One region of the Bradyrhizobium sp. UFLA06-06 genome, then DNA from elsewhere that is predicted to be linked to it. Evidence: riboswitches for the same ligand, from Rfam matches in the RefSeq annotation. Region 1 holds a riboswitch; each other region holds the start of a gene.
What was found. A riboswitch is a leader RNA that binds a small molecule or an ion and turns the genes downstream of it on or off. The one in region 1 is predicted to bind cobalamin.

Region 1 (7,284 bases):
TCAACACCGTCGACACGATCGAGCGCGACACCGGCAAGCGGCCGGACTACATCGCCGCCGCCACCTCCGTGCAGGTCGGCGTCGCACAAATTTTGCTGCTCACCGAGAACGGATACACGCTGGTCCGTCCGTAACCCTAATCGCCGTCGTCCCCGACGCCACCATCGTACCGTCAGGCGTGGTGCACCTGATGGAGCTGCAGGAGCAGGGCCGGAGTTACGTGCGGCCGTAGTCGCGGCCGCCCAAATTGCGAAATATGTCCCGTCATCCTGAGGCGCGAGCGGAGCAAGCCTCGAAGGATGCACGGCCCCGCCCCCTCCGCGCGTCCGCCCCTCCTTCCCTGAAATATCCGGGCCGTCGAACCCTCGAGGCTCGCTTCGCGAGCACCTCCAGCGACAAAGGCGAAGCCTTTGCGCGGGGGTGACGGGACAGGAGTCGCACGGGGATGGATTTGCTTTGAATGGACCCTATCTATGGAATAATATCCTCCATATGACTCGGCCCGGAGAATAGGTAAGCCGTCATGATCTTTCGCCAGCTCTTCGACAGCGTATCCGGCACCTACAGCTATCTGCTCGCGAGCCGCGCCGGCGGCGAGGCATTGATCCTCGATCCGGTGCTGGAGAAGGCCGACCGCTACTGCAAGCTGCTGCAGGAACTCGACCTCAGGCTGGTCAAGGCCGTCGATACCCATCTGCACGCCGATCACGTCACTGGCCTCGGCGAGTTGCGCGACCGCACCCAGTGCATCACCATCATGGGCGAGCAGAGCAAGGCCGACGTGGTGTCGATGCGCGTCTCCGACGGCGACAAGGTGACGATCGAGGGCCTTTGCCTCGAGGCGCTGTACACGCCCGGCCACACCGACGATTCCTATAGTTATTTAATGGGCGACCGCGTCTTCACCGGCGACACGCTGCTGATCCGCGGCACCGGCCGCACCGATTTCCAGAACGGCAGCGCGCGGGCGCAGTACGATTCGATCTTCAACCGCCTGCTGAAGCTGCCCGAGGAGACCATGGTGTTCCCCGCGCATGACTACAAGGGCGACACCGTCTCCACCATCGGCGAGGAGAAGCGCTACAATCCGCGGCTGCAGGTCAAATCGATCGACGACTATGTCGAGCTGATGAACAACCTCAACTTGCCGAACCCGAAGCTGATGGACGTCGTGGTGCCCGCCAACATGCATGTCGGTCTGCACCAGGACGAACTCGCCAAGGAAGGTCTCTCCCTCAACGCGCGCGACGCCATCGCGAGCCTCGGCCGGCCCGATATCCTGCTGGTCGATCTGCGCGAAAGCGGCGAGCGCGCCAAGCACGGCACGCTGGAGGGCGCGCTGCACGCGCCCTATCCGGGGATTTGCGCCACCTTGCAGCCCGGCGGCATGCTGCGCGAAGTCGCGGCCGCGACCGGCCGCCGCGTCGTGTTCTTCTGCGCCTTCGGCGAGCGATCGGCGATGGCGGTGGCCGCCGCGAAGAAGGCGGGATTGGCCAACACCGCCCATATCGAGGGCGGCATCGATGCGTGGAAGAAGGCCGGCGGTCCCGTGGTGATGGGGTAAACGTCCAACCGTCTAGCCCACACGAAAATATGAGACCGTCACCCTGAGGTGCGAGCGGAGCGAGCCTCGAAGGGTGCACGGCCACGTCCTGTCCGCAAACATTTGGAGACATCCGGGCCGTGCATCCTTCGAGACGCGCTACGCGCTCCTCAGGATGACGGATGACGAAGGATCACCGCGTCACTCGCTGCAACTCTTCCGTCAGCCGATCCAGCGCATCCGCCAGCATCACGCCGCCGCAGACGGTGAGCCGCTCGGGCAGCACGATGCGCTTGCTTTGCGGATAGAAGCGCTCCAGCGCCGGATGCAGCAGGAAGGCGCGACCGTCATCCTCGGCGCGGTCGCCGGCTTCCGACACCAGGATGAAATCCGGCCGCAGTTTTACGATCGCCTCCAGCGAAGCAAACCCGCCTGCGCCGACGCCAAGTTCGCCGGCGGCGTTGGCGAGGCCGGCTGCCGCCAGCAGCGAGCTGACCAGGCTATGGTCGCCCGAGACAAAGCCGCGTCGCTCCAGCGGCAGCACACGGTAATGATGCGCGCTCGCCGCCGCCCGCGCATGCGCGATCGCCGCATCGAGGCGCGCGATCGCAGCCTCCGCGCGATCGGGATGCTGCACCACATCGCCCATCGCGCGAATCTGGTTCTTCACCTCATCCAGCGTGCGCGGCACCGTGAATTCGACGAGGTGCAGCCCGTTGGCCTTCAACAGGTCGCGGGTCGCGCGCTTGTCGAACAGGCTGACCACGACGAGATCGGGCTTGAGCAGCAGCACGTCCTCGGCCTCGCCGGACAGGCGCAGAAAATTTCGCGCCTTCTCGGCGGCCCAGGATTGCCAGGCATCGCGCGAGAAGCGGCTGAGACCGATGATCTGGTCCGGATCGGCCAGCGACAGCACAAGCTGGTCGCTGCAGACATTCATCGAGACGATGCGCGGTCCGGCGGCGGACGCGGCACCGGCAGAAATAAGCCACAGCAGAATCGCGACCATCACTCCACGATGAAGCGAAGCAAGATGGCCACCGTTGAAAAGGTGCGCCCCCTCTCCCGCTTGCGGGGGAGGGTTGGGGTGGGGGTTTCGCTGCGAGTCATATTGTGGAGAGAGCCCCCACCCGCTGCGCTCTTCGAGCGCAGCGACCTCCCCCGCAAGCGGGAGAGGTGCAGGAAGTTCGCGGCCGCACCCTGCGCACATCAGACGTCCGCCCACGGCACGATGACGGCTTCGCGCTGAAATTCGGCACGGTAGGCGCTGACCCGGAACACGCTGGCGAGGACGCTCTCCGACAATGCTTCAGCAGGCGCGCCCTGTGCGGCCAGCCGCCCCTCCGCGAGCACCAGCACATGATCGGCAAAGCGCGCCGCGAGCCCGAGATCGTGCGTCACCACGATCACCAGCACGCCGGTGTCGGCGACGTTGCGCAGCTTCTGCATCACGTCGATCTGATGGCGCGGATCGAGCGAGGCGGTCGGCTCGTCGGCGAGGATCACCGGCGCCTCCACCGCGAGCACCCGGGCCAGCGCGACGCGGCTGCGCTCGCCGCCGGAGAGTTCGGTGACGCGGCGATCGCTGAATTCAGTTACGTCGACCGCCTGCATCGCCCGCAGCACCGCCTCCATATCCGTCGGCGACAGCCGCGCCGGATCGGTCGCGCCGTGCGGATAGCGGCCGAGCGCGACAATGTCGCGCGCCGGCAGCGGCCAGTGCACCATGTGCCCCTGCGGCAGATAGGCAAAGCGCTTCGCACGCTCGCGCAGCGGCAGCGACGCCAGCGGATCGCCGCCGATCCGGATCTCGCCGTCGGAGGGAATCAGCCCGGCCAGTGCACGCAGCAGCGTGGTCTTGCCGGCGCCGTTCGGCCCGACCAGCGCGACCAGATGGCCCGATGGCAGCGACAGCGAGATATCGTGCAGCACCTTGCGGCTGCCGAGCGAGGCATTGAGCGCGGCGGCGGAGAGCAGCGTCATGCCACACCTCCGCCGAGCGCGCGGCGTTCGCGCATGATGAGGTAAAGGAAGAACGGCACGCCGATGATCGAGGTCAGCACGCCGACCTTGATGTCCGAGGTCGAGGGGATGATGCGCGCCGCGATATCGGCCGCGAGCAGCAGCGCCGAGCCGGTGAGCGCGCTCGGCACCAAGAGCCGCGCCGGATCGTGACCGATCAGCGGACGCATCAGATGCGGCGCGACGAGGCCGATGAAACCGATCGTGCCGGTGACCGCGACCGCGCCGCCGACGCCGAGCGCTACGCCCGTGATGACGAGTAGCCGCAACCGCCCGACATCGACGCCGAGGCTCTGCGCCGCCTCCTCGCCAAGCGTCAGCGCGCGGAAGGCGTTCGCCTGGCTGAGCAGGATGGCGGCGCCCGCGACGATGAAGGGCAGTGCCAGCGCCACGTGCTGGAAGCTGCGGTCCTCCAGCGAGCCGAGCAGCCAGAACGCGATCTCCAACACCACGAACGGATTGCTCGAGAGATTCATCACCAGCGCCGTCGCCGCCCCCGCAAAGCTCGAGATCGCAAGCCCGGCGAGGATCAGGATCAAGAGCCCGGCATTGCGGCCGGCGATCGCAAGCAGCGCGAACACCGAGCCGAAGGCGGCGATGATCGCCACCACCGGCAGCGCATAGGAGCGCACATCGGCGAGGCCCAGCGCGATCACCAGCACCGCGCCGAAGGCCGCCGATTGCGGCGCGCCGAACAGCGACGGCGAGGCCAGCGGATTACGCAGCAGCCCTTGCAGCGCCGCACCGGACAGCCCGAGAATAGCGCCGATCGCGAATGCCAGGATGGTGCGCGGCAGGCGGATCTCGCGCACGATCACCTGCGCCACATCGCTGCCGCCGCCGAACAGCGCCTCGATCACCGCAAGCGGCGACAGCCGCACCGGCCCGATGCCGAGCGAGATCAGCAGCAGCAGGACCACGAGCGCGAGCAGCGCCGCGGTGGCGCCCCACCGGCGTCGCGCCGCGACCTCGGCCGCCAAGGCAAAATCCTGCACGCTCATTGAATCCATGCTCTTACAGCGATCGCCGTGGCAGACAAGCGACACTCGACAAAAACCGTGGCCGCCCGGCCGCCGCCCGACTTCGGCCGGATTGACTTTGCTGCCCGGCCGAACCCTAGATGAACATGACGGTTCTTTCATGAGATGAAAAGGGAATGCGGTACGGGGAAACTTCCCCAACGCCGCGGCTGCCCCCGCAACTGTATGCGGTGAATCCTTCGTCACAGGCCACTGGGAATCTCGGTCCTGGGAAGGCGACGAAGGGTAACGACCCGCGAGCCAGGAGACCTGCCGTCAGCCGTGGTCACACGCGAGGATGCCGGTCGGGGAGTACAGGCATGAGCTTCACCTGATGCCGTGAGCACGATGGTGAGACTGGTTCGCGGTGACGTGCCACTGACGTTGCCGAGGCCTCGCTTATGTTCTCCTTCTCTCTCGATCGGCGACACCGCGCGCTTCTGCTCGCGTCGACGATGATCGCGCCGGCAATCCTTGTCCCCGCCGCGCGGGCGCAGCAGGCGCCCGCTCCCGATCAGCTGCCGGCGATCGAAGTCACCAAGCCGGGCGACCAGAACGTCACGCGCGCCAGGCCGGCCGCCGACGAAGCGCCGGCGCCGCGCCGCCCGGCGCCGGGCACCACGCAGAGTAACAATGCGGGCAGCGGCAGCGGATCTGGCACGACAGCGACCGGCGTGGCCACCGGAACGGGTGGCACCGGCGGCGGCCGCCAGTTCGCCGGCATTGTCGGCGCCTCCTCGGCCGTGATCACCGCCGACGACATCGCGCATTCGCCGGTGCAGTCGTTGCCGGAGATCCTCGCGCAGGTGCCGGGCGTGCAGCTGCAAACGCCCTATGGCGGGCCGAACGGCGCCAAGACCTCGGTCGACCTGCGCGGTTTCGGCGCATTCGCGACCGACAACACGCTGTTCCTGCTCAACGGCCGCCGCCTTAACGACGTCGACAAGGCCGGCTTCGACCTCACCACGATTCCGCTCGATTCGATCGAGCGGATCGAGATCACGCGCGGCAACAGCGGCGCCGTGCTCTACGGCGACAACGCGGTGGGCGGCGTGGTCAACATCATCACCAAGACCGGCGTCGGCGGCCCGCCGACGACGATGCGGGCCGAGGCCGGAGTCGGCTCGTTCAACACCCGCATGGCCGCGGTCTCCGCGGCGCTCAATTCCGGACCGTGGTCCTCCTCGTTCTACGGCAACGGCATCAAGTCCGACGGCTACCGCGTCAACAATGCGCTCGACCAGCGCAACGCCGTCGGCAACATCAACTACACCACGCCTGATCTCACCGCCTTCCTCACCGTCGCCGGCAGCGACCAGAAGCTCGGCCTGCCCGGCGGTCGGCTGGTCGATCCGTCGATCGGCGTCAACGAGCTGCTCATCGATCGCCGCGGCGCCGCGACGCCCTTCGACTATGCCAACCAGCAAACCGCCAGCGTCACGGCCGGCTTCACCAGGACGCTGATCAACGGCGTCGACCTCATCGTCGACGGCGGCTGGCGGCAGCGCGAGACGCAGAGCGGCTTCTTCGGCAAGGTGCCGACCATCAGCTTCGCTTCGACCTACAATGACGCCGCGCTGCAGACCTGGTCGCTGACGCCGCGGCTCAGCGTCAAGAATGTGATGCTGGGGATGCCGTCGACGATCCTGACCGGCATCGACTATTACGATTCGACCTTCCGCGAGTCGCGCGGCGCCTATCAGGGCGTCGACCCGTTCCACATCTACAATATCGAGCAGCAGTCCGTGGCCGGCTACTGGCAGCACACGATCGGCGTGCTGCCGACGACGGACTTCTCCTACGGCGCGCGTGTGCAGAACACCAGCGTCTCGGCGCGCGATCGCTACGACCCGAACGCGCCGTTCGCGTTCGACGCGCAGGCGGCACCGCTCGACAGCAACGAGACGCAATACGCGCTGCATGTCGGCGTCGAGCATCGCCTGACCGACACCTTCTCGGTGTTCGGCCGCGCGGCACGCGCATTCCGCACGCCTGATGTCGACGAACGCGTCGCGTCGGGTCCGTCATTCGACCCGCTGACCTTCGCCCCGATCCCGCAGACCTTCCAGCTCAAGACCCAGACCTCGCAGGACGTCGAGGGCGGCTTTCGCGTCAGGACCAACCGCTTCCAGGTCCAGACCAGCGTCTATCTGATGGATCTCGAGAACGAGATCCATTTCAATCCGGTGCTGTTCTACAACACCAACCTCGACCCCACCCGCCGCTATGGCTCGGAGACCAGCGCGGCGCTCAAGGTCAGCGACAGCGTCACCCTGCGCGGCGGCATGGCGATCACCCGCGCGGTGTTCCGCGAAGGCATCTGGGCCGGCAACGACGTGCCGCTGGTGTCGCGCTACACCGGCAATCTCGGCGTCACCTGGAATATCTGGCAGAACTATCTGGTGTTCGACGCCACGGTGCGGGCCTGGAGCTCGCGCATCATGGACAACGACCAGGCCAACACCCAGAGCCGGATTCCCGGCAACGCCACCGCCGACATCAAGGTGAGCGGGCAGTATGACCGCTTCTTCTGGTCGCTGAGCGTGAACAACCTGTTCAACGCGCTCTATTACGACTACGCCATCGCGAGCACGTTCACGGAGGGCCGCTTCTCGGCCTATCCGCTGCCCGGCCGCACCTACATGGTAAAGGCCGGCGCGACGTTTTAGAGCTATCCGGTGGGGCGAGGTGTGACCCCGC
Region 2 (7,284 bases), on a different contig from region 1:
AACAACCAGGTCGCGACGCTGCAGGTCGGCGACGTCGTCCCGGTCTCGACCGGCAGCGCGACGGTGCTGACCACGAGCAACACGGTGGTCAACACCATCGACTATCGCAACACCGGCATCATCCTGAAGGTCTCGCCACGCGTCAGCGTGAACGGCACCGTGCGGCTCGATGTCGAGCAGGAGATCAGCAACGTTCCCCAAAGCAGCGGCAGCACGGTCAACCTGACGCCGACGGTGTCGGAACGGCGGGTCAAGAGCCAGATCTCGGTCGCCAACGGTCAGACCGTGCTGCTGGCCGGCCTGATCAGCGAGCAGCAGAGCGGCGCCCGCAATGCGCTTCCCGTGCTCGACCAGATCCCCGGCCTCGGCGATGCCTTCGGGCATCAGAGCAACGGCACCCAGCGTACCGAGCTGATCATCTTCATCCGCCCGCAGATCATCCGCAACGGTTCCGACGCCCAGACCGTGGCCGAGGAGCTTCGATCGAAATTGCGCGGCAGCATCGCCACGACATCGACCAATGCACCGATCACCACCAGCTATCACTGAGCCGGGCAGCAGGATGCGCCGCGTTCTCGCACAACGGACGGGCCTCTCGGCTTCGCTCGCGATCGTGGTTTGGGCGATGACCGCCTCTGTCGCGAGCGCCGACAGCGTGGCGCGCGGATCGGCCGCCTTTCATCGCGGCGACTATGTCCGGGCGGCTCGGGAGCTCGCGCCGGCCGCCGAGCGCGGCAATGCACGCGCGCTCGGCATGCTCGGCTTCTTGTATGAGCATGGCTTCGGCGTGCCGCAGGCCTACGCAGCCGCCGCCGACTGCTACTATCGCGGCGCCGTGCAGGGCGACCCGTTCGCGCAAGCCCAGCTCGGCCTGATGTACGACAAGGGTCACGGCGTTCCGACAGATTTCGTGCTGGCCTACAAATGGCTCAATCTGGCCGCGGCCCGCTCGAACGGGCGGCAGCGCGATGCCTATCTCCGGTTCCGCGATGCGGTCGCATCCAAGCTCTCGACCTATGAGATCATTGCCGGTCAGCGGTTCGCACTGGAATGGGCCCCCGATCGGCCAGCGTCGGACGTGCACCTGACCGTCAAGTAATCGCGGCTTACGAGGGCGTGCGCACGAGGCTCGCCGACACTGGCCTCGCTCGCACCTTGCGCCGCCGCAACCGGCGCCAGCCGATCACGATCCCGCTGATCGAGATAATCGTGCCAGCCGCCGATAGCAGCCACACCACGACGTCGCGCGCCGGCGAGATGCGTAGCAGCAGCGGGAAGTCGAGGCTGTGCAGCGCGTTGAACAGCCAGCGGTAGGACCGGCGGCTGTCGTCACTGCGGTCGAGGATCTCGCCAGTGACGGGAGAGATATGCAGCCAGGTGTGGGCGGGATCGTCGAAGCCAATCCGCAATACGGGAAGCTCGCGCGCCTGGTGCAGCGTGTACCAGTAGGCGTCGGGTTCATCGAGCTGCCGCGCTGATGTCATCGCAGCGCCGGGCATTGCGTGTCGGGCGGCAGCGATGATCTCGTCGCGCGAGAGGGGCATCTGCGCACCGGTCACAGGATCGGCGATGCTGCGGCCGCCGTTACCGTCGTCGAGCAACATCAACCGGTGTCCGCCGATCCAGACGAAGCGGGCCTCCACCGCCGGCATCGATGGCGACGACTGGAAGCCGGCGACGATGTCGGGCGTGTCGTGGCCGCTGTAGCCGACCGCGATCTCGCGGGTGATGCCGCGAGCGGAGAACGCGCCGCCGGGATTGAGCGACAGCCAGCCGCTGAACATCCAGGTCAAGACGCAGATGCCGCCGATCAGGCCGGCGATGTGATGCCAGGCCATCCAGCCGCGATAGGGCGAGACGGCGCCGCTCGCGTAGCGGCGCGTCAGCCGCAGGCGCAAAATGCCGATCCAGAAGCCGGTGACCGCGACCACAAGACAGACCCCCGAGATCCAAAGCACCACATCCCGCCACAGCGGGCCGTCCTTGCGCAACACGGTCGGATAGATCCAGTGCGGGATCGAACCAAGCCAGTTCCAGATGCGCTCGCGACGCGTGGTGTCGAGCGCGATCTCGCCGGTGCGCGAGGAGACGTAGAGCTCGGTGCCATCGGGGTCGCCGAGGCCGATCAGATAGAGCGGCCGCAACGGATCGAAGCGCGCCGTGACCGACCATTGGTCGCGCGTCACGGTGTCGAGCAGTTGGGGTTGCACCGTGTGCGGATGATGGCGTGCGATGGCCAGCGCCTGGTCCGGCGTGATGCGGTCGATCACGCTGCCGTCGGTCGCCGAAATCGTGATCGCCCCTCCCTTCCAGCCGGTGACGCGATAGACGGGCGTGTCGTCCATCATCGCGAGCCGCAGGTCACGCGGATAACGCTCGACACCCGCGATCGCCATCGCGCGATCGGGTGCGAGCTGCACCTTATTCCAAGGAATGACAGGGAGCGCGGCGACGCGCTCGCTGTCGGTGAGGCGCGGAAAGGCCACGTACATCATGACGAGGCCGGAGATAAACCACATCGCGAACAGGAGACACGTCGCAATGCCGATCCAGCGATGGACGACATAGAGCCATCGCCGCCCGCGCCGGATCAGAGCGTTGCGCATGGTCAAAACTTCACGTTGACGGACAATTCGGCGGTACGCGGCATGCCGAGCAGCCACTGCCCGGTGCCGTTCGAGGTTACTGCGTAGACCTTGTCGAACAGATTGTAGAGGCGGAGCGCGACCGTGGTGCGGTCATCCGGCTTCCATCTGATGCCGCCATTGACCACATTGTAGCTCGGCCGCAGCTGGGTGTTGGCGAGATCGGAGTACATCGCACCGACGATCTGCACGCCGCCATAGACCGACCAGTTGGGCGCGAAATCCCAGGTCAGCCAGACGTTCGAGACCTGCTGCGGCACGTTGACCGGGACATTGCCGTTGAAGCTGACAATCTTGCCGCCGACCACCTGGCTGTTGTTGTCGTATCTGGCGCGCAACAGCGCAAGATTGGCGTCGACGCGCCAGCCGTCGCTCAGCGCGAGCCCGATCGATCCTTCGACCCCGCGCGATGATTGCTGGCCGATCTGCAATGCCAGGCCGCCGGTGGGATTGCCGGGATCGGGAATCGTGAGCCCGGTCTTGACGATCTCGTAGGCGGCCAGCGTCCACTCGCCGCGGCCGCCCCAGAACGCCTGCTTGACCCCGATCTCGGTCTGCTCGCCGGTCGCAAGCTGGAAGGTTTTTTGCGAGACGGGCAGCGAGATCAGGTTGCTGACCGGATCGACGCCGACCGCGTACTGGCCATAGAACGCGAGGTTCTTGATCGGCTCGTAAACGAGGCCGGCGCGCCAGCTGGTCCCCGATAGCTTCGTCTCAAAACTGTTTGCCGGCGTCTTGTAGTCGGTGCGCTCCACCTCGGGGCGATCATACCTGACCCCGGTGACCAGCGACAATTGATCGGTCAGCGAGAGCCGATCCTCGGCGAACAGCGCGTATTGATTGACGATCGCATTGAAGCCCGGTGTGGTCGCCGTCGTCGTCGCGAAGAACGATCCCGGATCGAACACGTAGGGATTGACCGACGACGCGCCGCCATAGGGCGAGTTGTTGGTATGGGTGAAGTCGATCCGGTTGACGTCGAACCCGGCGACGAACTGGTTCGCAAGTCCGAACACGTGACCGCTGAAGGTCGTATCCATCCGGTTGCCGAGCTGCTTCTGGTCGTGGAAGATTTCGATATAGCTCGTGCGATCGATCAGTTGGGTCTTCGGATTCCAGGTGTAGTTCTCGATGTCGCGCCAGTGCCGCTCGCTGGTCAGGTAATACAGCGTGTTGTTGACCTTGATGCCGTCGGCGACGTCCCACTCGGTCTTGAACCGGGTCCAGCTGTCCTGATAGCGGATCGCGCTGTCCAATGCGTTGTAGTTCTTGAAGCGCAGCGCGTCCTGGATCGAGCCGTTGATCAGCGGCGTGCCGAAATAACGCGACGGGCTGCGGTCGCCGTAGTTCTCCGACAGCGTGAAGGCGAGATTGTCCGACGCCTGCACCCGCACGGCGGCGGAGACCACCGCATTCGAGGTCTTGTCGCGATCGACCCAGCCGTCCGACATGTTGCCGGTGGCGTTGACGCGGTACGACACATTGGGATTGATCGGACCGGTGCTGTCCACCGAGAGCCGCCGGGTCATGTTGCTGTCGAGCGAGACCTCGGCCTCGTTATAAGTCGTGCTCTGCGGTTTCTTCGGGATCACGTTGATGACGCCGCCGATCGCGCCCTCGCCGTACAGCACCGAGGCCGGGCCGCGCAGCACCTCGATGCGCTGCGTCGACCATGTGTCGTAGGGAAACGTCAGCGTGCCGGAGCCGATATAGAAACGCGTGCCGTCGTACAGCGTCATCACCGAGTTGCTGCCGGCAAAGCCGCGGGTGCTGAACGACAGGCCGCCATTGCCGGGCGCCGGCGTTGCGATGAAGCCGGCCGCGTCCTGGGTGACGGCATCGACCACATTATGCTGGCCGCGCTCAGCGATGGTCTGCGCCGTGATGATCTCGACGCTGGCCGGCGTCTGCAGCGGCGTCAGATTGAGACGACTACCGGTGCCGCCCTGCGTGGTGGCATTGAGCGTCGGCGATACCGCCCCCGATGCGCCTGACGCCGCGGCGCGCGGCGTGTTGCCGGCTGGTGCGACCGTCGCGGGCCTCGGCCGTGGCCGCGCCGCAGCGGCCATGTCACGGCTGCGCGCCGCAGGCTTCGGCTTTGCCGCAGCGGAAGGCGCGACCTCGATCGGATCGAGCCTGGTTGGTGGAGGTGTTTGTGTCGAGCCCTCAGCCGGCAGCAGTAGCGATGACAGGGAGCAGACGAGACCGAGGCGCCATTTGCGCGCAACGGGAAAGGACGGAGACATGAAAACGACTCGCGGTAACGTGGCACGTCACCGCGAACGCGGACTGGCGCATTGCCCAAAAGGCAGTGCTCCGATCCCACCAGGACGCCCCCGCCCGATGTGCTCGCGTGTGACCACGACTGACGGCAGGTCTCCTGGCTCACGGGTCATCGCCTGTCGACGCCTTCCCGGGCCTGATAGCCCAGTGGCAAATTGACGAAAGGCTCGCCGTTTACAGTTGCGGGGACAGCTGCGGCATTGAGGTTACCCTCGCACCGCATTCCCTTTTGATCCCCGAAGGGAACCGTCGGCAAAAACGATAGGTGCTGGCGGCAGGGCTGTCAATTCGATGCGATCGTCCCACACATGCTTTGCGAAATGCTGCGGCGGCGATGACACAGCGACATCTGCGGCTGACGCGGAGACTTCTTGTCCCGTCATCCCCGCGCTGTCGTCCTGGCGAAAGCCAGGACCCATAACCACCGAATTCGATAGAGAGCGCGATAGTGGCCCCAGCGTCGCACAACAATAGGCGGTTGGGGTAATGGGTCCTGGCTTTCGCCAGGACGACGCTGAATACATTCACATTCTCTCAGGATGACGGGACATTTGCGTCACTCGACGCAGCCTTCCATGATCGCATCAATCTCCGCCCGCGACAGAGCACCCATCTCGGCGATGAACACGATTCGCGTGCGCGGCACGCCGGGCGACGGCACGCCGCCCGTAGCCAAGGTCGCGCGGCCGCCGGCGAGTTGAAACACCGTCAGCCGCCCGGGCTGCTCCACCGTCTCGAACAATCCCTTCGCCCGCGCCAGCTTCGGCGCCAGTCTGCCGATCGCCTGCTGCAGGCGCGGCAGCACGACGGGCCGCTCCGAGGTCCAGCTCAGCGTCTCGAACCGGTCGGACGCCGGCCGTCGCGGCGCGGTCTCGCGCGGCGCCGGCAGGTGATCGAGATCCGCCGGAAACAGCAGCGCGGCCGGCACCTCGCCATGCAACGCATCGACCACCACGGCTGCCGGACGAATCGCGCGCACGGCGTCGCGGATCGCGGCGCACGCAGCGGCATCGGCGAGATCGACCTTGCTCAGCGCCACCACATCCGCCGCCCGCAGCTGCGAGCGCAGCAGCGCGTCGTTCAGCATCGCCGCAGGCTGCGTCGCGTCGACCACGCACAGCACGGTCTCGAGCGGCGCCTCCTTCCAGATCACGGGATCCATCAGGTTGCGCACGATGTCGGCGGGATCGGCGATCCCGCTGGTCTCGATCACGATGAATTCGGGACGCGGATCACGCCGCAGCAGCGTGGCGAGCGTGCGCAGCAGGTCGCCCTCCAGCGTGCAGCAGATGCAACCGTTGCTCAGGCTGACCACGCCGTCGCTGGCGCCCGCGATCAGCTCCGCGTCGATATTGATCGCACCGAAATCGTTGACCACGGCGGCGATGCGCCGCCCTTGCGCATGCGCCAGCAGATGGTTGACGACCGTGGTCTTGCCCGCCCCGAGGAAGCCCGCGACCAGCAGGATCGGGACCGGCACCTCAGCCTCCGGTGACAGGCCGGCGCACCGGCCGGCCGGGACGCGCCGCGACATCGAGCACACCATCGCTGATCAGCGGCTGGCCGCTGACCACGAGATGCCGCACGCCCTCCGCCGGACGATTCATCGCGGAGAAGGTCGCACGATCGCTCAGCGTCTCAAAGTCGAACACCACGACATCGGCGTCGGCGCCGACCTGCAGCCGGCCCTTGGCCCGCATCGCCGGCGTGCTCGCCGACAGGATCTCGGCCGGGATCAGCGCGCATTTGCGGATACCCTCGAGCAGCGACACCTTCTTGCGCTCCCGCACCCATTCGCGGATGAAGCGGGTGAAGCAGCCCGCCGAGCGCGGATGCGAGGTGGCATCGTCGGGCAGCGGCCAGGCGTCGCCGGTGTAGGGGCGGCCGTCGGACAGCGTCCACGGCATCGCGTCGGAGGCGATCGCGCCGCCCGGATACAGCACCGCCATGTCGAGCAGATCGCGATGATGCGCGTTGTTCTCGATATCGAGCACGTGCCACAGCACCAAGGTCGAGGGCTCTTCGGCCTGTGCCGCCAGCAGCTCCTCGCGGCTGCCGAAACGGTGACCGTCGGTCACGCGCTGCACCGAATCATAACCGAGGCCGTTGCGCTCCTCGAATTTCGGATCGCTGAAGAAGGTCGCCGCCAGCACGGTCGAGCCGGTGCCATAGGGATAGGCCTCCACCGTGATCGGCAGGCCCTGCGCCTGCGCCTTCGCGATCAGCGCAACACAGCGTTCGATATCCGTCTTGCTCGACGAGTTGAAATGACAGATGTGCATATGCGCGCCGGTGGCGCCGGCATAGCCGATCAGGCGGATATAGGCCTCGGCCGCGCTCTCGGGATCGATCCGCG
Region 3 (7,284 bases), on a different contig from region 1:
CGAGGTCCGCCCCATGGGGCATCTCGCGCATCCCCTCCACCAGCATCATCCGCCACGGCGTCACGCGAAGTGCTGGTGCACTCCCGGCAAGATCGCTGAGCGTCTGGTGCGGCATCTGCCCGAAGGCGACGCCAACCATCGCGCCCGTCGGATAGAGGCCAGGCGCAGGGTCCGCCGATCGAGCCACGGGCTCGACATCACCGCGAAGTGTCTCCGGAACGCTCGCACCGCCGGCGAGATGAGCCGCCATCCGCTTTTTCTCACCCCTGACTCCGCCGGAAGCGACGAACCACTCGGCCAGCGCCAGCGCCGCCTGCACAGCCTCGCTCCGCGTGACCGAAAGCCCGCGCTGTGCGCCATCGGCCCGCACCAGCAGTCCGCCGCCGCGATCGCGCTCGATCCTGACGTCGGCGGACGCACTAGTCAGCATCCGCGCATCGCCATCATCGATTGCGAAGCCGAACTTGGTTGGAAGATCAAGCGAGGAACTGGCAAGCACCTGCTCAAGCTCGGTCGCAAGCGAGCGCGTCTCGTCGGCGGCAGTCCAGAACGGCGTCACCAGAATGTTGCGCTGCGCTTCGGTATTCGAGTCTGTGTCCAGCAACCCGAGCTCAGCGAGCCCATCGACCAGGGACGGATAAGCTTCATCGCTGACGCCGCGAATCTGGAGATTGGCGCGGCTGGTCAAGTCGATCAGTCCGTTGCCGTATCGCGCCGCCAGCTCGGCGATTCCCGCACCCTGCGCCGCGTCGAGCCGTCCGGCGCGCGGGCGAATGCGCACCACGAGGCCATCGCCTGATAGCATCGGCCGCAGCGCGCCGGGACACCAACCCTTGACCGCAACCGCGCTCATGAGGCCTCCTGCAGCGCAGCCGCAATCGAATTGCGCCGCGTTTGCCACAGCGACGCCTCATGCAACCTCGTGAAGCAGGTTTCGATCGCCGCCAGCGCCGCCGGATTCTCGCGCGCCATGAAGCCGCGAACCTCGTCATTGCCGAGCGTCGCTCCGTAGTAGAGATCGAACAGATGCGCCGGCACCGCGCCGGCGAGATGGGCGAACGCCGCCATGTGCTCCAGCGTCGCCGAGATCTCGGCGGCACCACGGAAGCCATGGCGCATCATGCCGGCGATCCATGCAGGGTTGGCCGCGCGTGCCCGCACCACGCGTGAGATTTCCTCGGTCAACGCGCGGGCATGCGGCTGATCCGGCCGCGTCGCATCGAGGTGATAGAGCGACGGAACTTTTGTGCCAAGGCGCCGGGCCGCCGCCGCGATGCCCGCCTCGTGCGCGGCATAGTCCGCCGCCAGCAACAGATCGGTCTCCGGCAAATCCTGGGTATGAACAAAACTGTCCGCAGCCGCGAGCCGCGCCTCGATGCCGGCGCGATCGGGCCGCATCTCGCCGTCGGATGCGAGAGCCCACGACGATGCCGACAGCCAGGCTTCGCCGGCCGCCTCGCGCGCCTCCTTGGTGAAGACATCCGGCATCGACGCGATGCCAACGCCATAATGTCCGGGGCGCGGACCGAACACGCGCGAGATGCGTTGCCGGTAAGGATTCTCGTCTGCCTCATCGCAGCGTTCGGACAACGCCTCCGCCGCAGCTTCGAACAACTGGGCCAACCCTGAAAAGACGTCGCGGAACAGCCCCGACACGCGCAGCGTGACGTCGATGCGCGGCCGGCCGAGCTCCGCCGGCGCGATGATGTCGTAGCCCGACACCCGGCCTGATCCATGATCCCAGCGCGGCGCGATGCCCGCGAGGTGCAGGGCCATCGCAAAATCCTCGCCGGCGGTGCGCATCGTCGACGAGCCCCAGAGGTCGACCACGAGTCCTTTCGGCCAGTCGCCGTCATCCTGCAAATGACGGCGCAGCAGCTCTTCGGCGAGCTTCACGCCCTGCGCATGCGCCGACGGCGTGGGCACCGCGCGCGGATCGACGGCAAACAGATTGCGTCCGGTCGGCAGCACGTCGCGGCGTCCGCGATAGGGCGAGCCCGACGGCCCCGGCGCCACGCGCCGTCCCGCGAGCGCATCGCGCAGCGCCGCCCTCTCCGCTTCGCCGCACGCGCCCTGCCCGAATATATGCAGGCCGTCGCCGAACTGGCTTTCCTTGAGGTCGCAGACGAAACGATCGATCTGCGGAATGGCCTCGGCTGCGGAGACCGACTCGGCGAGACCGAGATCGTCTTCCAGCCCGGCGATGCGCGCTTCGTCGCGAATCGCGGCGATCAGGCGCTGCCGCCGCGCCGGATCGAGGCCGTCGGCAGTCGAATACTCATCGAGCAAGCGCTCGAGACTGCGCAGGCCTTCCGGCACTGCGGCCTGTGCCAGTGGCGGGGGCAGATGTCCGATCGTCACGGCACCGATCCGGCGCTTGGCCTGCGCGGCCTCGCCGGGATCGTTGACGATGAAGGGATAGACAACAGGCAGATCGCCGATCAGCGCCTCCGGCCAGCATGCGGACGACAGCGCAACCGACTTCCCCGGTAGCCATTCCAGCGTTCCATGCGCGCCGATGTGGACGACGGCATCGATGCCTTGCCGCCTGAGCCACAGATAGAACGCGACATAGGCGTGACGCGGCGTGCGCGCCAGATCGTGATAGTCGGCGTCGCGCTGCCCCACCTCACCGCGCTCCGGCTGAACGGCAATGACCGATTTGCCGCAGCAGATCGCCGCGAAATGAAATGCGCCGTCACGGCAATCGGGATCATCCTCCGGCGCGCCCCATGCGCGGCTGAGATCGTCCTGCAGTTGTTGCGGAAGGCCGGAAAGCGCGGCGCGATAGTCGGCGACCTTCCACGTCAAATTCCTGCGCAAAAGAATGTCGCCCAGCGACTCCACCGGCTCAAGGTCAAATCCCGCGGCCGCGAGATCTGTCAGCAACGCCTCGACCGAGGCAAGCGCATCGAGGCCGACGGCATGCGCGATCTGATGCGGACGGCCCGGATAGTTCGAGAGCACCAGCGCAAGCCGCTTCTCCTGTTCCGGCTTGCCGGCAAGCCGATGCCAGGCGGCCACGCGTGCGGCAATTGCAGCGACGCGCTCGGCATCCGGCCGATGCGCAAGATGCGCGAATTGCAGCTCGGGATCGCGCTCACCAGGCGATTTGAAGCTCACGACGCCTGTGAACAGGCGGCCGTCGACCTCCGGCAGCACCACATGCATCGCGAGATCGCCAGGCGACAGACCGCGCAGCGATCCGGCCCAATCCTCGCGCCGCGCGGTCGACAAAGCGACCTGGAACACCGGGCACGATGCAGCGTCGAACGGCGTCGTGCCGTCGTCGCCGGCCGCGGAGAACGCGGTCGCATTGACGATGGCCGCTGGAGCGCATTGCGCAAACTGAACGCGCAGCCAATCGGACACGCCCGCCGCCTTCAACGAAGTGACGAACACGCCATGAGCATCAAAGCCCCTCTCACGCAATGCATCGATCAGTGCATCGACCGGCGCCGTGTCACCGGCCGCGAGATAAGAACGATAAAACGTCACCAGCACGCGCGCCCGGCCGTCCGGTGCCGGCAACGCCGCGATGGCACCGCGCCGGGGATCGTAGACGCCGATCTCGGGAAGATCGATCTCGCCGACCACAGGCCCGGCATAGAGTCCGGACGCCAGCGCCAGTTGCGCGATCACGGCCTGCGCGGCAACCGGGCCGCCCTTGTCGCACAGCACCTTGAGACGGCGCAGCGTCGAGACCGGCAAGGTCGAGAATTCATCCAGCCGCAGATCGTCGCGGCCATCGGCCGGCAGCACCACCAGGGCGATGCCGCGCTCCTTCGCCAGCCGATGCACCGCGGCCAGCCCGTACGACCAATAGGGCTCGCCGCCGATCAGCCGCACCAGAATGCCGCGGGCGTGCGAGAGCGTCCGCTCGATATAGGTATCCACCGACAGCGGATGGCGCAGCTCCGCGAGATTGCCGAGCCGCAGCGACGGCAACGCAGCGCGGCCGCGCCGCCAGCCGGCCGCGAAGGCAGCAAGATCGCTGTCGGAAAACGACAACACCACGAGATCGGCCGGATCCTGGCCGAGGTCCCTTGGCGTCGCGGTCTCCTCAAGGCCGCGGCTCTCGCGGAAGACGACGTGCATCAAACACCAAGCCGTGCCCTGATCGCGGCTTCGTCGATGTCGGCATGTTCGCCGATCACGACAAGCTTCGACTGCCGCGCCCGGGCGCCCCAGGGCATGTCGAACTGATGCCGCACCCGCTCGCCGACCGATTGCACCAGCAGCCGCATCGGCTTGCCTTCGACCGCGATATAGCCCTTGGCGCGCAGCACATTCTGCTCGCGCGCCAGTCCCTTGATCGAGGCGACCAGCGCGTCGACATCCGAAACTTCCGGAAGATCGATCACGACGGAATTGAAATCGTCGTGCTCGTGTTCCTCCTCGCCATCGTGATGCGACGGCCGCGACGCGAGATCGTTCTCCGCCGCCGCTTCGAGCCCGAGGATCACGCGCGCGTCGATCGTGCCGTCGACGACGGGCAGCATCGGCACCTCGCGCGGCATCTCGGCCGCGATCACCTCTTTCGCTGCCTTGATCCCCTCCGCCCCGGCGAGATCCGCCTTGGTCAGCAGCACGATATCGGCACAGGCGATCTGGTCCTCGAACACTTCCGACAGCGGCGTCTCGTGGTCGAGATTGTCGTCCGCTGCGCGCTGCGCATCCACCGCGGCCGGGTCAGGCGCAAAACGGCCGGCCGCAACGGCCTCGGCGTCGGCGAGCGCGATCACGCCGTCGACCGTGATCCGCGAGCGGATCTCCGGCCAGTCGAACGCTTTCAGCAGCGGCTTCGGCAGGGCGAGCCCTGAGGTCTCGATCACGATGTGATCGGGCTTCACGTTCCGCGCCAGCAACTGCTCCATCGCCGGGATGAAATCGTCGGCGACGGTGCAGCAAATGCAGCCATTGGCGAGCTCGACGATGTTCTCGGCCGGACAATTGGCGTCGGCGCACGACTTCAGGATGTCGCCGTCGACGCCTTCGCTGCCGAATTCGTTGACCAGCACCGCGAGCTTCTTGCCGTTGGCATTGCGGATCAGATGCTGGATCAGCGTCGTCTTGCCGGAGCCGAGAAAGCCGGTCACGACCGTGACAGGAATTTTGGCGAGCGTGGTCATTCTGCGGCCTCCGGCACGACGGGAAGAGGTGGAATGCGGGCGAGCGATTGCTTGCGGAAGATTTCCGGACGGCTGCGCCACGGCACGATGCCGTCGGGCGCCGCCGCATAGGCGGAGGCACCGGCGATCACATCCGCGGCATTATCGGCGGACAGTCGGCCGTAGACATAGGACCATCGCCCCGGCGCGCTGAGCGCGACCGAGCAACCCTGGCTGCAGGCCGACAGGCATGCGACGGGAACCAGATTGACGTCATCGGGCACGCCGGCCTCGACAAGCGCGGCATGCAGGCGCGCACCGGGCGCGAGCTCACCTTCCGCCGGCGTCTGGCCGGCGCGGCAGGTGATGCAGACATGAAGTGTAACGCTCATCGCCCTTCCTGGATTGACAGCGGGAAGCGATGAGGCACACGAACCGATTTTGGACAGGTTCGTTCCCCGTCGCGGAACACCCCGTCCGCCGGTTTCACAACATGCTGCGTTGGCAGGTCTCCCGGCTTGCGGAGCAGGTTTTACCCTTCGATGCCCACCTTCCCGACTCCGTATGGAATCAGTGGCTTGGGCATCTCTCCGGTCACGGTCGCGGGGGCGGCTGCGCTTCGGGCGAACCTTGCGGTCATCTCCCTATCGCATTCCCTGTTCGCCTGTCGTAGGACAGGAACCAACGCGGACGCACCATTCGTCCAAGCCTCGCACTTGTCAAGCCGAAGGAACGTGATGACTTCTGATGGAAACGACGCTGAAGACGCCGCCGTCGGCACCGATTCTTCGCTGGACGCGCGCCATGCGGACAAGATGGCGAAAAAGAAGGCCGCCCGCGACCGCATCATGGCGACCAAGAGCGGCGAAAAGGGCCTGATCATCGTTCATACCGGCGCCGGCAAAGGAAAATCATCCTCCGCGTTCGGTATGATCGTGCGCTGTGTGGCGCACGGCTTCCCCTGCGCCGTGGTGCAGTTCATCAAGGGCGCCTGGGATACCGGCGAGCGCCGCCTGCTCACCGGGCATTTCGGCGATCTCTGTCAATTCCACGCGATGGGCGAAGGCTTTACCTGGGAGACGCAGGATCGCACCCGCGACATCGCGGCAGCGCAAGCGGGCTGGGAAAAGGCCAAGCAGCTGATCGCAGACCCGAGCCTGCGCATGGTCGTGCTCGACGAGATCAACATCGCGCTACGCTACGATTACCTCGCGATCGCCGATGTCGTCGACTTCCTGACAACGTCGAAGCCGCCGATGACCCATGTCGTGCTCACCGGGCGCAATGCCAAGGAGGAATTGATCGAGATTGCCGATCTCGTCACCGAGATGACGCTGGTGAAGCATCCGTTCCGCTCCGGCATCAAGGCCCAGCCAGGCGTCGAGTTCTGACAGACAGCACCATGGCGCGCGCATTGATGATCCAGGGAGCCGGCTCGGACGTGGGCAAGTCGCTCATCGTCGCCGGCCTCGCACGCGCCGCCCGACGGCGCGGCCTGCGCGTGCTGCCGTTCAAGCCGCAGAACATGTCGAACAACGCCGCCGTGACCGTCGACGGCGGCGAGATCGGCCGCGCGCAGGCGTTGCAGGCGCTCGCCGCCGGCGTCGAGCCGCACACCGACATGAACCCGGTGCTACTCAAGCCCGAGACCGATGTCGGCGCCCAGATCATCGTGCACGGTAAACGGATCGCCACCGCACGCGCGCGCGAATATGCCGGCATGAAGTCGTCGCTGATGGGCGCGGTGCTGGAGAGTTTTGCGCGCCTGAAGGCGCGCGCCGATCTGGTGCTGGTCGAGGGCGCCGGCAGCCCCGCCGAGGTCAACTTACGCAAGGCCGATATCGCCAATATGGGTTTTGCTCGCAAAGCCGACGTGCCGGTGGTGCTGGTCGGCGACATCGACCGCGGCGGCGTGATCGCGCAGCTGGTCGGCATCATGACCGTGATCGATCCTGATGATGCCGCGATGATCCAGGGCTTCGTCATCAACAAATTCCGCGGCGATCCGACATTGTTCGATGACGGGTACCGGCTGATCGAAGAGCGCACGGCGTGGCGCGGCTTTGGCGTGCTGCCCTGGTTCGTCCGCGCCGGCGAGCTTCCGGCCGAAGATGCGCTCGGGCTCGGCGAGGCGCGCAAGCCCGGTCAGTGCAAGATCGCCTTCCTCGCCCTG
Region 4 (7,284 bases), on a different contig from region 1:
GACTGCGGACCGAAGCTTACCTCGTTGCAGAAACCCTTGGCCGACGGCAACCGATCACTCATATCCACTTCGGGGGCGGCACCCCGACGATCATGACACCTGAAACGTTCGCTGATCTGGTCGGTTCGTTGCGCCATTCATTCGCGGTCCTGCCTGATGCCGAGATCGCCGTAGAGATCGATCCACGCATGTTGAGCGAGCCGATGGCCGAGGCTCTTGGCTATTGCGGGGTCAACCGGGCGAGCCTTGGTGTCCAGAGCTTCGATCCAGTTGTTCAGCAGGGCATCAACCGTCTGCAGAGCTTCGGACAGACCGCGACCTCGGTCGATCGGTTGCGCCGTGCCGGCGTCGAACGTATCAATTTCGACCTGCTCTATGGCCTGCCCCGGCAGACGGTCGCTTCGTGCCTGGATACCGTCGCCAGATGCCTCGAGCTTCATCCGGACCGGTTTTCGGCCTTTGGCTACGCGCATATTCCTTCCTTCAAGAAGCATCAACGTCTGATCGATGCGTCCACCCTGCCCGACAGCATTGCGCGCCACGTCCAATCCGAAACGATCACGGAAGCTTTGGTTGATGCGGGATATGTCCGCGTCGGAATCGATCACTTCGCCCTACCGGACGACAATCTCGCCCTGGCGAGCCAGGAAGGCAGGTTGAGGCGCAATTTCCAGGGCTACACTGACGATAGCGCGGACACCTTGATTGGTCTGGGCGCCAGCGCCATCGGCCGTATGCAACAGGGCTTTGTCGCGAACGCCGTCCCGACGAAGGACTACCTCGCTCGCATCAGCGAGGATCGGCTGGCCATCGCAAAGGGCTATTTACTGACTGACGACGATCGCTTCCACGCCGAGATTATCGAACGAATCATGTGCGATTTGACAGTCGATCTTTCCGAGACATCCCGTCGTTACGGCCGGGATCCAAGCTTGGCCGTCGTTGATCGTTCTCGCCTCGACGGCCTTATCGCCGATGGCGTCGTGGTGATGGATGATAGCCGGCTTTCGATAGCCGGTGGCGCAGAGTTCCTGGCCCGGAGCGTCGCATCGATCTTCGACGCTCACCTTACTCGGAGCGGGGCTACACATAGTCTGGCGGTCTAAACCAGACGAAGCCGAACCGAGCCGTTTCAGATCCGAGTTCGACATCACCAAACCGGTTTATGCTCTGGATCGCGAGCAGTCGCGGCGATCAAGAGCACGCTGATCGGCATCCCGTTCGCCGGCTCTTCGTCGAGCCGCACAAGATTTCCAACAGAGGTTGGTATAAAAACTTGACTAGACCAATGACTAGCTGAAGCGGGATCAATAGCAAGCCGCAGATTGCATTGGTCACCACGATAAGATCCTTGCTGTGCGCGTTATCGTATGGTCCCGTTGATCGAGCCCATCGTTTCCGGCAGAAAAGCGTACCAACGTGCGCTTGGTGCCCGTCCATGATCGCCCGGCACGACCGCCCCACATTTCTCGGCCCTGCAGAGCGTTGCGAAACTACTCATAAGTGACAAACCTTGGTGTAGATTTCAAATCTAGGCTATATCGGCCGCATACCAGGGCATGATTGAGCTACGCTGAGCTTGCGCCTTAACTGGGGTCAGATTTCGGCGGATGTCCCCGCCGTAATCGAACCATCGGCGCCCTCCTTCCGCCGATGGAAGTCAGCACGTTGCCTAGCAGCGTCGCTCCTCCCGGACACACTTCCGCCCGGCCGCTAAAGGCGGCCGGGCCTTTTTCTGCTCACCAATGCCTCCCACAATTATCGAGCCCGCAAATCGTTGACAGGCGACCGGCCTTCTCGACGAAAGACCAGACCAGGTCAACGGTCGGCTGGAGTGGATGCAGCGCGTAGTTCGCGGGCGGCGGAGACCATGTTCACCAGCGCCGGGCGAACCTCCTCCCATTTGCGCGTCTTCAGACCGCAATCCGGATTGATCCAAAGTTGCGAATCCTGCAGCCGCTTTCGAGCCAAAGCCACGAGCTCTTTCATCTCGCTCGACTCGGGCACGCGCGGAGAATGGATATCGTACACACCCGGCCCGATTTGATTTGGATATTTGTAGTTCCGAAACGCGTCGAGCAGCTCCATTTTCGACCGCGAAGTCTCGATCGAGATGACATCCGCGTCCATTGCAGCAATCGCATCGATGATGTCGTTGAATTCCGAGTAGCACATGTGGGTATGGATCTGGGTTTGATCGGCGACGCCCGATGAGCAGATGCGGAAGCAATCCCCGGCCCACTCGAGATAAGCCGTCCACTCCGATCGGCGCGGCGGCAATCCTTCGCGCAGCGCAGCCTCGTCGATCTGGATCATGGCTGCACCAGCATTTTCGAGATCGCCGACTTCGTCTCGGATCGCGAGCGCAATTTGACGACAGACCTCGGCTCGGGGAATATCATCGCGAACAAACGACCAGTTCAAGATCGTCACTGGTCCGGTCAACATCGCCTTCATCGGCTTCTTGGTTAGCGATTGCGCGTACCGCCACCACCCCACGGTGATCGGCTTCGGCCGTGAGACATCGCCAAACAAGATCGGCGGCCGGACACAGCGCGAGCCATAGGATTGTACCCAGCCATTTTTGGTAAATGCGAAGCCGGCGAGTTGTTCGCCGAAGTACTGCACCATGTCATTGCGCTCAAACTCGCCGTGCACAAGCACGTCGAGGCCAATGTCCTCCTGCCAACGTACGGCACGCGCAGTCTCTTCCTTGAGGAACTCGTCGTATTGTCCGTCGTTCATCGTGCCTCGCGCGTGCGCTGCGCGGGCATTACGAACCTCTGCAGTCTGCGGAAACGATCCGATCGTCGTTGTCGGAAACGCCGGTAGTTTGAAGCGCTTGCGCTGGATCTCGGCACGGCTGGCAAATGGACTGGCGCGCCGGCGCGTGGCCTGGTTGATCGCTCTCATCCGGATGGCGACATCGGCATCTCGGATCTTTGGCGAAGTCCCACGATCGGTGGTGACGCGCTCCGACTGCGCAAGAGCGCCAGCAACATCCTGATCGCCTGCAAGAGCGCGCGCCAAGGTCGCAAGCTCGCGAATCTTCTGAACGGAGAATGCTAGCCAACCCTTGATGTCTGAAGCGAGCTCCGTCTCGAGTTCAACATCGACCGGCACGTGAAGCAGCGAACAGGATGGAGCGATTTGTATGCGATCTTTGCCCAGCTTCGCGATAGCGGGATCGAGCCGTTGGCGCAGTGCCGACAAATTCGTCCGCCACACATTGCGGCCGTCTATCGCGCCGAGTGACACGACGAGATCACTTCGCTTGGCGGTAATGATCTGGTCCAATAACGCTGGCGCCCGAACCAGGTCGACGTGCAGCCCGGCGACAGGTAGGCGCAAGGCGGTGGGAAGATTGTCGCCGAGGCCACCGAAATAGCTGGCGACCATGATCTTGATGGCCGGCCCTTCCTTGGCGAGCCGGTCATAGGCATGTAGCAAGGATTGTCTTGATTCCTCATCCAGATCAAGAACCAAGCAGGGCTCGTCGAACTGAACCCAATTTGCCCCGCGTTTGGCCAATTCCTGCAGAACCTCGATATAGACCTGTATCAGGTCATCCAGGAGTGACAGTGGCTGGAACGCAGGATCAGCACTCTTGCCTAGCTTTAGGAATGTGACCGGGCCGATCAGGACAGGGCGAGTCTGAAAGCCAAGGGCCTTGGCTTCCTCATACTCGTCGATAGGCTTGCGAGAGGACAGCCTGAAAGTCTGTCCGCGATGAAATTCCGGGACCATGTAATGGTAGTTGGTGTCGAACCACTTGGTCATCTCCTGCGCGGGTGCGCCATCGCCGCGAGATCCGTGGCCGCAACTCGCACCCCGGCCGTCGTATTGTGAACCGCGTGCCATGGCGAAATACGTCTTGAGGGAAACGGGCTCGGCTTTCGAGGCGTAGACTTCCGGGATGGCGCCGACCATGACACTGGTGTCGAGCACCTGATCGTACAACGAGAAGTCGTTCGACGGAATCACGGTGACACCGAGGGACTTCTGGCGCGCCCAGTTCGCGGCACGTAGGCCGGCTGCGTCCTCAAGCAACTGCTGTTCACTAATTCTTCCGGCCCAATAGCCTTCGAGTGCGACTTTGAGCTCGCGTCTTGGACCGATGCGCGGCGTTCCGAGCGTGGCAACCGGAAGGGAGAGAAGAGACATAGCGCTAACCCCATGTTGGGGGCAAAGGCCATGGCGGACGCAGGCAGGAGAAGTCGCCCGAGCGACGGCTGCTTGGCGCACCACCGGGACACCCCGCCCGTGGATGAATATTTTGTCGGGGCAGGTCTCCTGGCTCGCGGGTCATTGCCGCCGTCCGGCCTTCCCGAAGCCGCGCGGGCTTCAGTGACTTTGTTGGACAGTGGCTCACCGCTCACAGTTGCGGGGGCAGCGCCGGCATTGGCACCGGCTTCCCTCTTAGCTCCGGATCAAACGGAAACCGGAGAACCTCGACGACTTGGATTATCGGCAAGAGAACTCGGCCGTCAACCTCTCAAATTGGTGCTGCGACCTCTCTTACGCGAATGCTCCTCCGAGGCCACGCTTGATCGCGACGTAGAAGCCATCTCCAGTCATAGGATATCGGAATGACCATCTCGGAGACGCATTGGCGTCGGGCGGCGGGTCAGATCTGTGCACGAGACGAATGCGCCCAGCACGAAGAAGCTCACGGCGCCGCGCAAGACGCTTGTCATGCGGCCCGGCTTTTGAACGATTCATCGAGCACGCTTCGATGCGCCCTCCCTTCTCCATTAATAACCATGGATCAGTGGCGAATACGCGCAAGAGGTATTCGCTTAATCCAGCAGCGTGCTCAGCGGACGTGTCGATGTGCGACCAGCCAATCCTGGTAGGCGTCACGCCGACGTTTTGGTGATACTGGCCAAAGCAAGCATATTGAATCACCACAACCAAAAGAGACCCTCGCAATGAAAATGGCTGTTTGGAGCGCCCTCGGCGTCTTTGCTGCTGCCGTCTTTACTGTCGGTCTGTTCGGCTGGATGGCAAGGCCTTTTATGAGCCGCCCCGTCAGACAGATGCTCTCGGAAGTGTTGAGTAGTTCGAGCCGAAGCTAGCAAGACCTGAGGCTTCCCTCTTGCCGGTCGACACGGCTGCGTGGAAGCGCAGCTCCTTGAATGTTGACTGCAATGACGAGCAGGTAGACGACGGCCCCTAACGTTGCGCGAGCGGAGAATGCCACGTCTCGTCCCCTGCTTGATCCGTGAAGTTCCTTAACATCGATTCCAAATCGCCCGCCGCTGAAGGGCGGCTCCGCGTTGGTGTAGGCCGCAAAGTGCCAAGCACAACAGGCTGGGGCGCCCTCGACATTCGTAGTAGCGGCAACGCCCCCGGATCACACGGATCGATGGCGGCATACCTGCTCCCAATTGTCGTCAAGACTCTGGCAGCGAGGCATTCGCCCGCTGTCGAAGATTCAGTGCGTGACAAGAATCATTCACGGAAGTCGTGGCGAATAGGCTGAATGGTAACATTAGAACGTGCGTAGGTCGGTAAGTCGACAAAGACAGCACAAATCTGCCGCGAACTGCCGGTTATTGCCTGGCACGAACAATGCAAGTCCTCATCATGTCCAGGCTTCTCCTCCTGGGCAGGTCCAGCATTGCAAATTGAGGCTTTGGCTGACCACTGAAGTTAGCGGCGCGTGACATCGAGGGACGGCGCCTGCTCGCGCGGGACATCGGCAGGCGCCTGCGTCACGTTGCCGCTAACTTCTTGCGATCTGCGCAAAGCACGCTGAGGAAGACGTGCCGCTTTGGATTGACGTGTGGATGATAACCAGATGAGCCGGAAGCAATGAAGAAAAAGTCTGGAAAGCGCGTGCTTTGGTTCTGTATCGCTCGGTCGCTGATCTGCCTGGCCGGGCTGGCGGCGACGAGCAACAATGTTCGCGCCAACGACCACACGCTTGTCGAAAGGGTCAAGTCAACGTGGCGAGCGCAAGATGGTGAGACTATAGAACAAATCATTTCCAAGGTCTCGAAGGTGGCTCACTTTGTGCCTCGATCGTGGGGAGTCGCTGAAGGAATTGACCGAACAGAGTACGTTTATTTTTCATGGACCAGGCACCCGGACAACAGATCAGACGAACAGTACGCTATCACTTGGAAGATCGCGACTGACGGGACGATTAAACTTGCATCGACATATGCAAAGCCGATTGAATTGGGCTGGCGCGCCTTGGCGCTCTCGTTGATCGCCAGTGAGGTTACAGATGGCGAAAGGGACGCGAATCTTCACTTTCTGCATGATCCGGCCAACTTCAACTTCGTGACGACTGCGCAAGGCAAGCTCGGCAATCTTCTGCGGCACGGCCGCTGCCATATCATTGAACCCGTTGTAGTGGATTACGTGTCGAAACCCAATGCCAAGCCGACCGAGAAGGGCGATCTGTGGCGCGTTCTGCTTTTGGTGAACTGTAACATCCCAGGCCCCCATTATTTTACCCACAACGGCGTCATCACTTTCGAGAAGAGCGAGGGACAAGATTGGGAGCCGCAATCTTCCTTCGCTAAGCGTATCGCGGCCTATCCTCCAGGCTCCTGGTTCGATCGGATAGAGCCAAGTGAACGGGAAGCAATAGAGAGGGCGCGAAAGGCCTCGGCCAATGGTCACACAAAGCAAGATCGCGGCGCAGCTCCTTGACGCTGAGCGCCTCGGAGTAGCAGCAAAGCACACGCGTTCGGAAGCGCTGACTTGTCCTGTAACGTTTTTGCGACAAACCGCCAGCCTCTCGCAGCTCGTCATAGGGCAGTACCGTTGCTCTCGGCCCATTCCGCGAAGCAAGCGATGCCTTGACCAGGCGCGCACGTGCCAGCTTACGAGAGCCGGTTAGCCCTCCCCGCTCACATGCAGCGAGCGGACGCCAATCTGCGACGCGGCCAGCTCTAGATCCATTCTTCGGGGGAGTTGGCCTAGCGATGCTTGCGGCCCCTGCTCTGACCAGGCGTGCGCGCAGCGCATCGCTTCAACGGACAATGGCACCCGCAGGAGCGTGACGCCGAAGGCGGCACGCGGGAGCGAGTGCAGCGACGAGACCGGTTAAAAGGGTACCCGGGAACGGGGCAGTGATAGCGACGCCGGCATACCTCATGGCGGCGGGCCCTTTCCCGAGTACCCCCGGCGAGGAGTTCTGCAGCCATGCTGCGTCGGATCGACTGCAGAATTGGGACGGAAGATCTAGATTTCCTCACGCGGATCGTTTGCGCGTCGTAAATCCTGATCTGAAGCATGCTTCTTTCGCTCTTCCCCACCCGCCGGGCG

Region 2: linked by a shared signal. The riboswitch ahead of IF803_RS34005 (TonB-dependent receptor) and the one ahead of IF803_RS29200 (TonB-dependent receptor) in region 1 are both predicted to bind cobalamin.
Region 3: linked by a shared signal. The riboswitch ahead of IF803_RS01245 (DUF1636 family protein) and the one ahead of IF803_RS29200 (TonB-dependent receptor) in region 1 are both predicted to bind cobalamin.
Region 4: linked by a shared signal. The riboswitch ahead of metE (5-methyltetrahydropteroyltriglutamate--homocysteine S-methyltransferase) and the one ahead of IF803_RS29200 (TonB-dependent receptor) in region 1 are both predicted to bind cobalamin.

Annotation. Positions count from the first base shown of each region.
Region 1 is NZ_JADFUD010000043.1:9,561-16,844, reverse strand. It holds gene IF803_RS29225 (DsrE family protein) at 1-134, shown strand, start outside; gene IF803_RS29220 (MBL fold metallo-hydrolase) at 524-1,564, shown strand; gene IF803_RS29215 (ABC transporter substrate-binding protein) at 1,737-2,552, opposite strand; gene IF803_RS29210 (ABC transporter ATP-binding protein) at 2,753-3,526, opposite strand; gene IF803_RS29205 (FecCD family ABC transporter permease) at 3,523-4,566, opposite strand; cobalamin riboswitch at 4,679-4,876, shown strand; gene IF803_RS29200 (TonB-dependent receptor) at 4,986-7,253, shown strand.
Region 2 is NZ_JADFUD010000060.1:37,452-44,735, forward strand. It holds gene gspD (type II secretion system secretin GspD) at 1-549, shown strand, start outside; gene IF803_RS33995 (tetratricopeptide repeat protein) at 626-1,099, shown strand; gene IF803_RS34000 (PepSY domain-containing protein) at 1,107-2,606, opposite strand; gene IF803_RS34005 (TonB-dependent receptor) at 2,609-4,891, opposite strand; cobalamin riboswitch at 4,999-5,194, opposite strand; gene IF803_RS34010 (CobW family GTP-binding protein) at 5,485-6,408, opposite strand; gene IF803_RS34015 (amidohydrolase family protein) at 6,410-7,284, opposite strand, start outside.
Region 3 is NZ_JADFUD010000001.1:283,885-291,168, reverse strand. It holds gene cobG (precorrin-3B synthase) at 1-853, opposite strand, end outside; gene cobN (cobaltochelatase subunit CobN) at 850-4,098, opposite strand; gene cobW (cobalamin biosynthesis protein CobW) at 4,098-5,132, opposite strand; gene IF803_RS01245 (DUF1636 family protein) at 5,129-5,503, opposite strand; cobalamin riboswitch at 5,598-5,812, opposite strand; gene cobO (cob(I)yrinic acid a,c-diamide adenosyltransferase) at 5,849-6,502, shown strand; gene IF803_RS01235 (cobyric acid synthase) at 6,514-7,284, shown strand, end outside.
Region 4 is NZ_JADFUD010000047.1:21,039-28,322, reverse strand. It holds gene hemN (oxygen-independent coproporphyrinogen III oxidase) at 1-1,106, shown strand, start outside; gene metE (5-methyltetrahydropteroyltriglutamate--homocysteine S-methyltransferase) at 1,819-4,164, opposite strand; cobalamin riboswitch at 4,267-4,469, opposite strand; gene IF803_RS30555 (hypothetical protein) at 5,818-6,666, shown strand.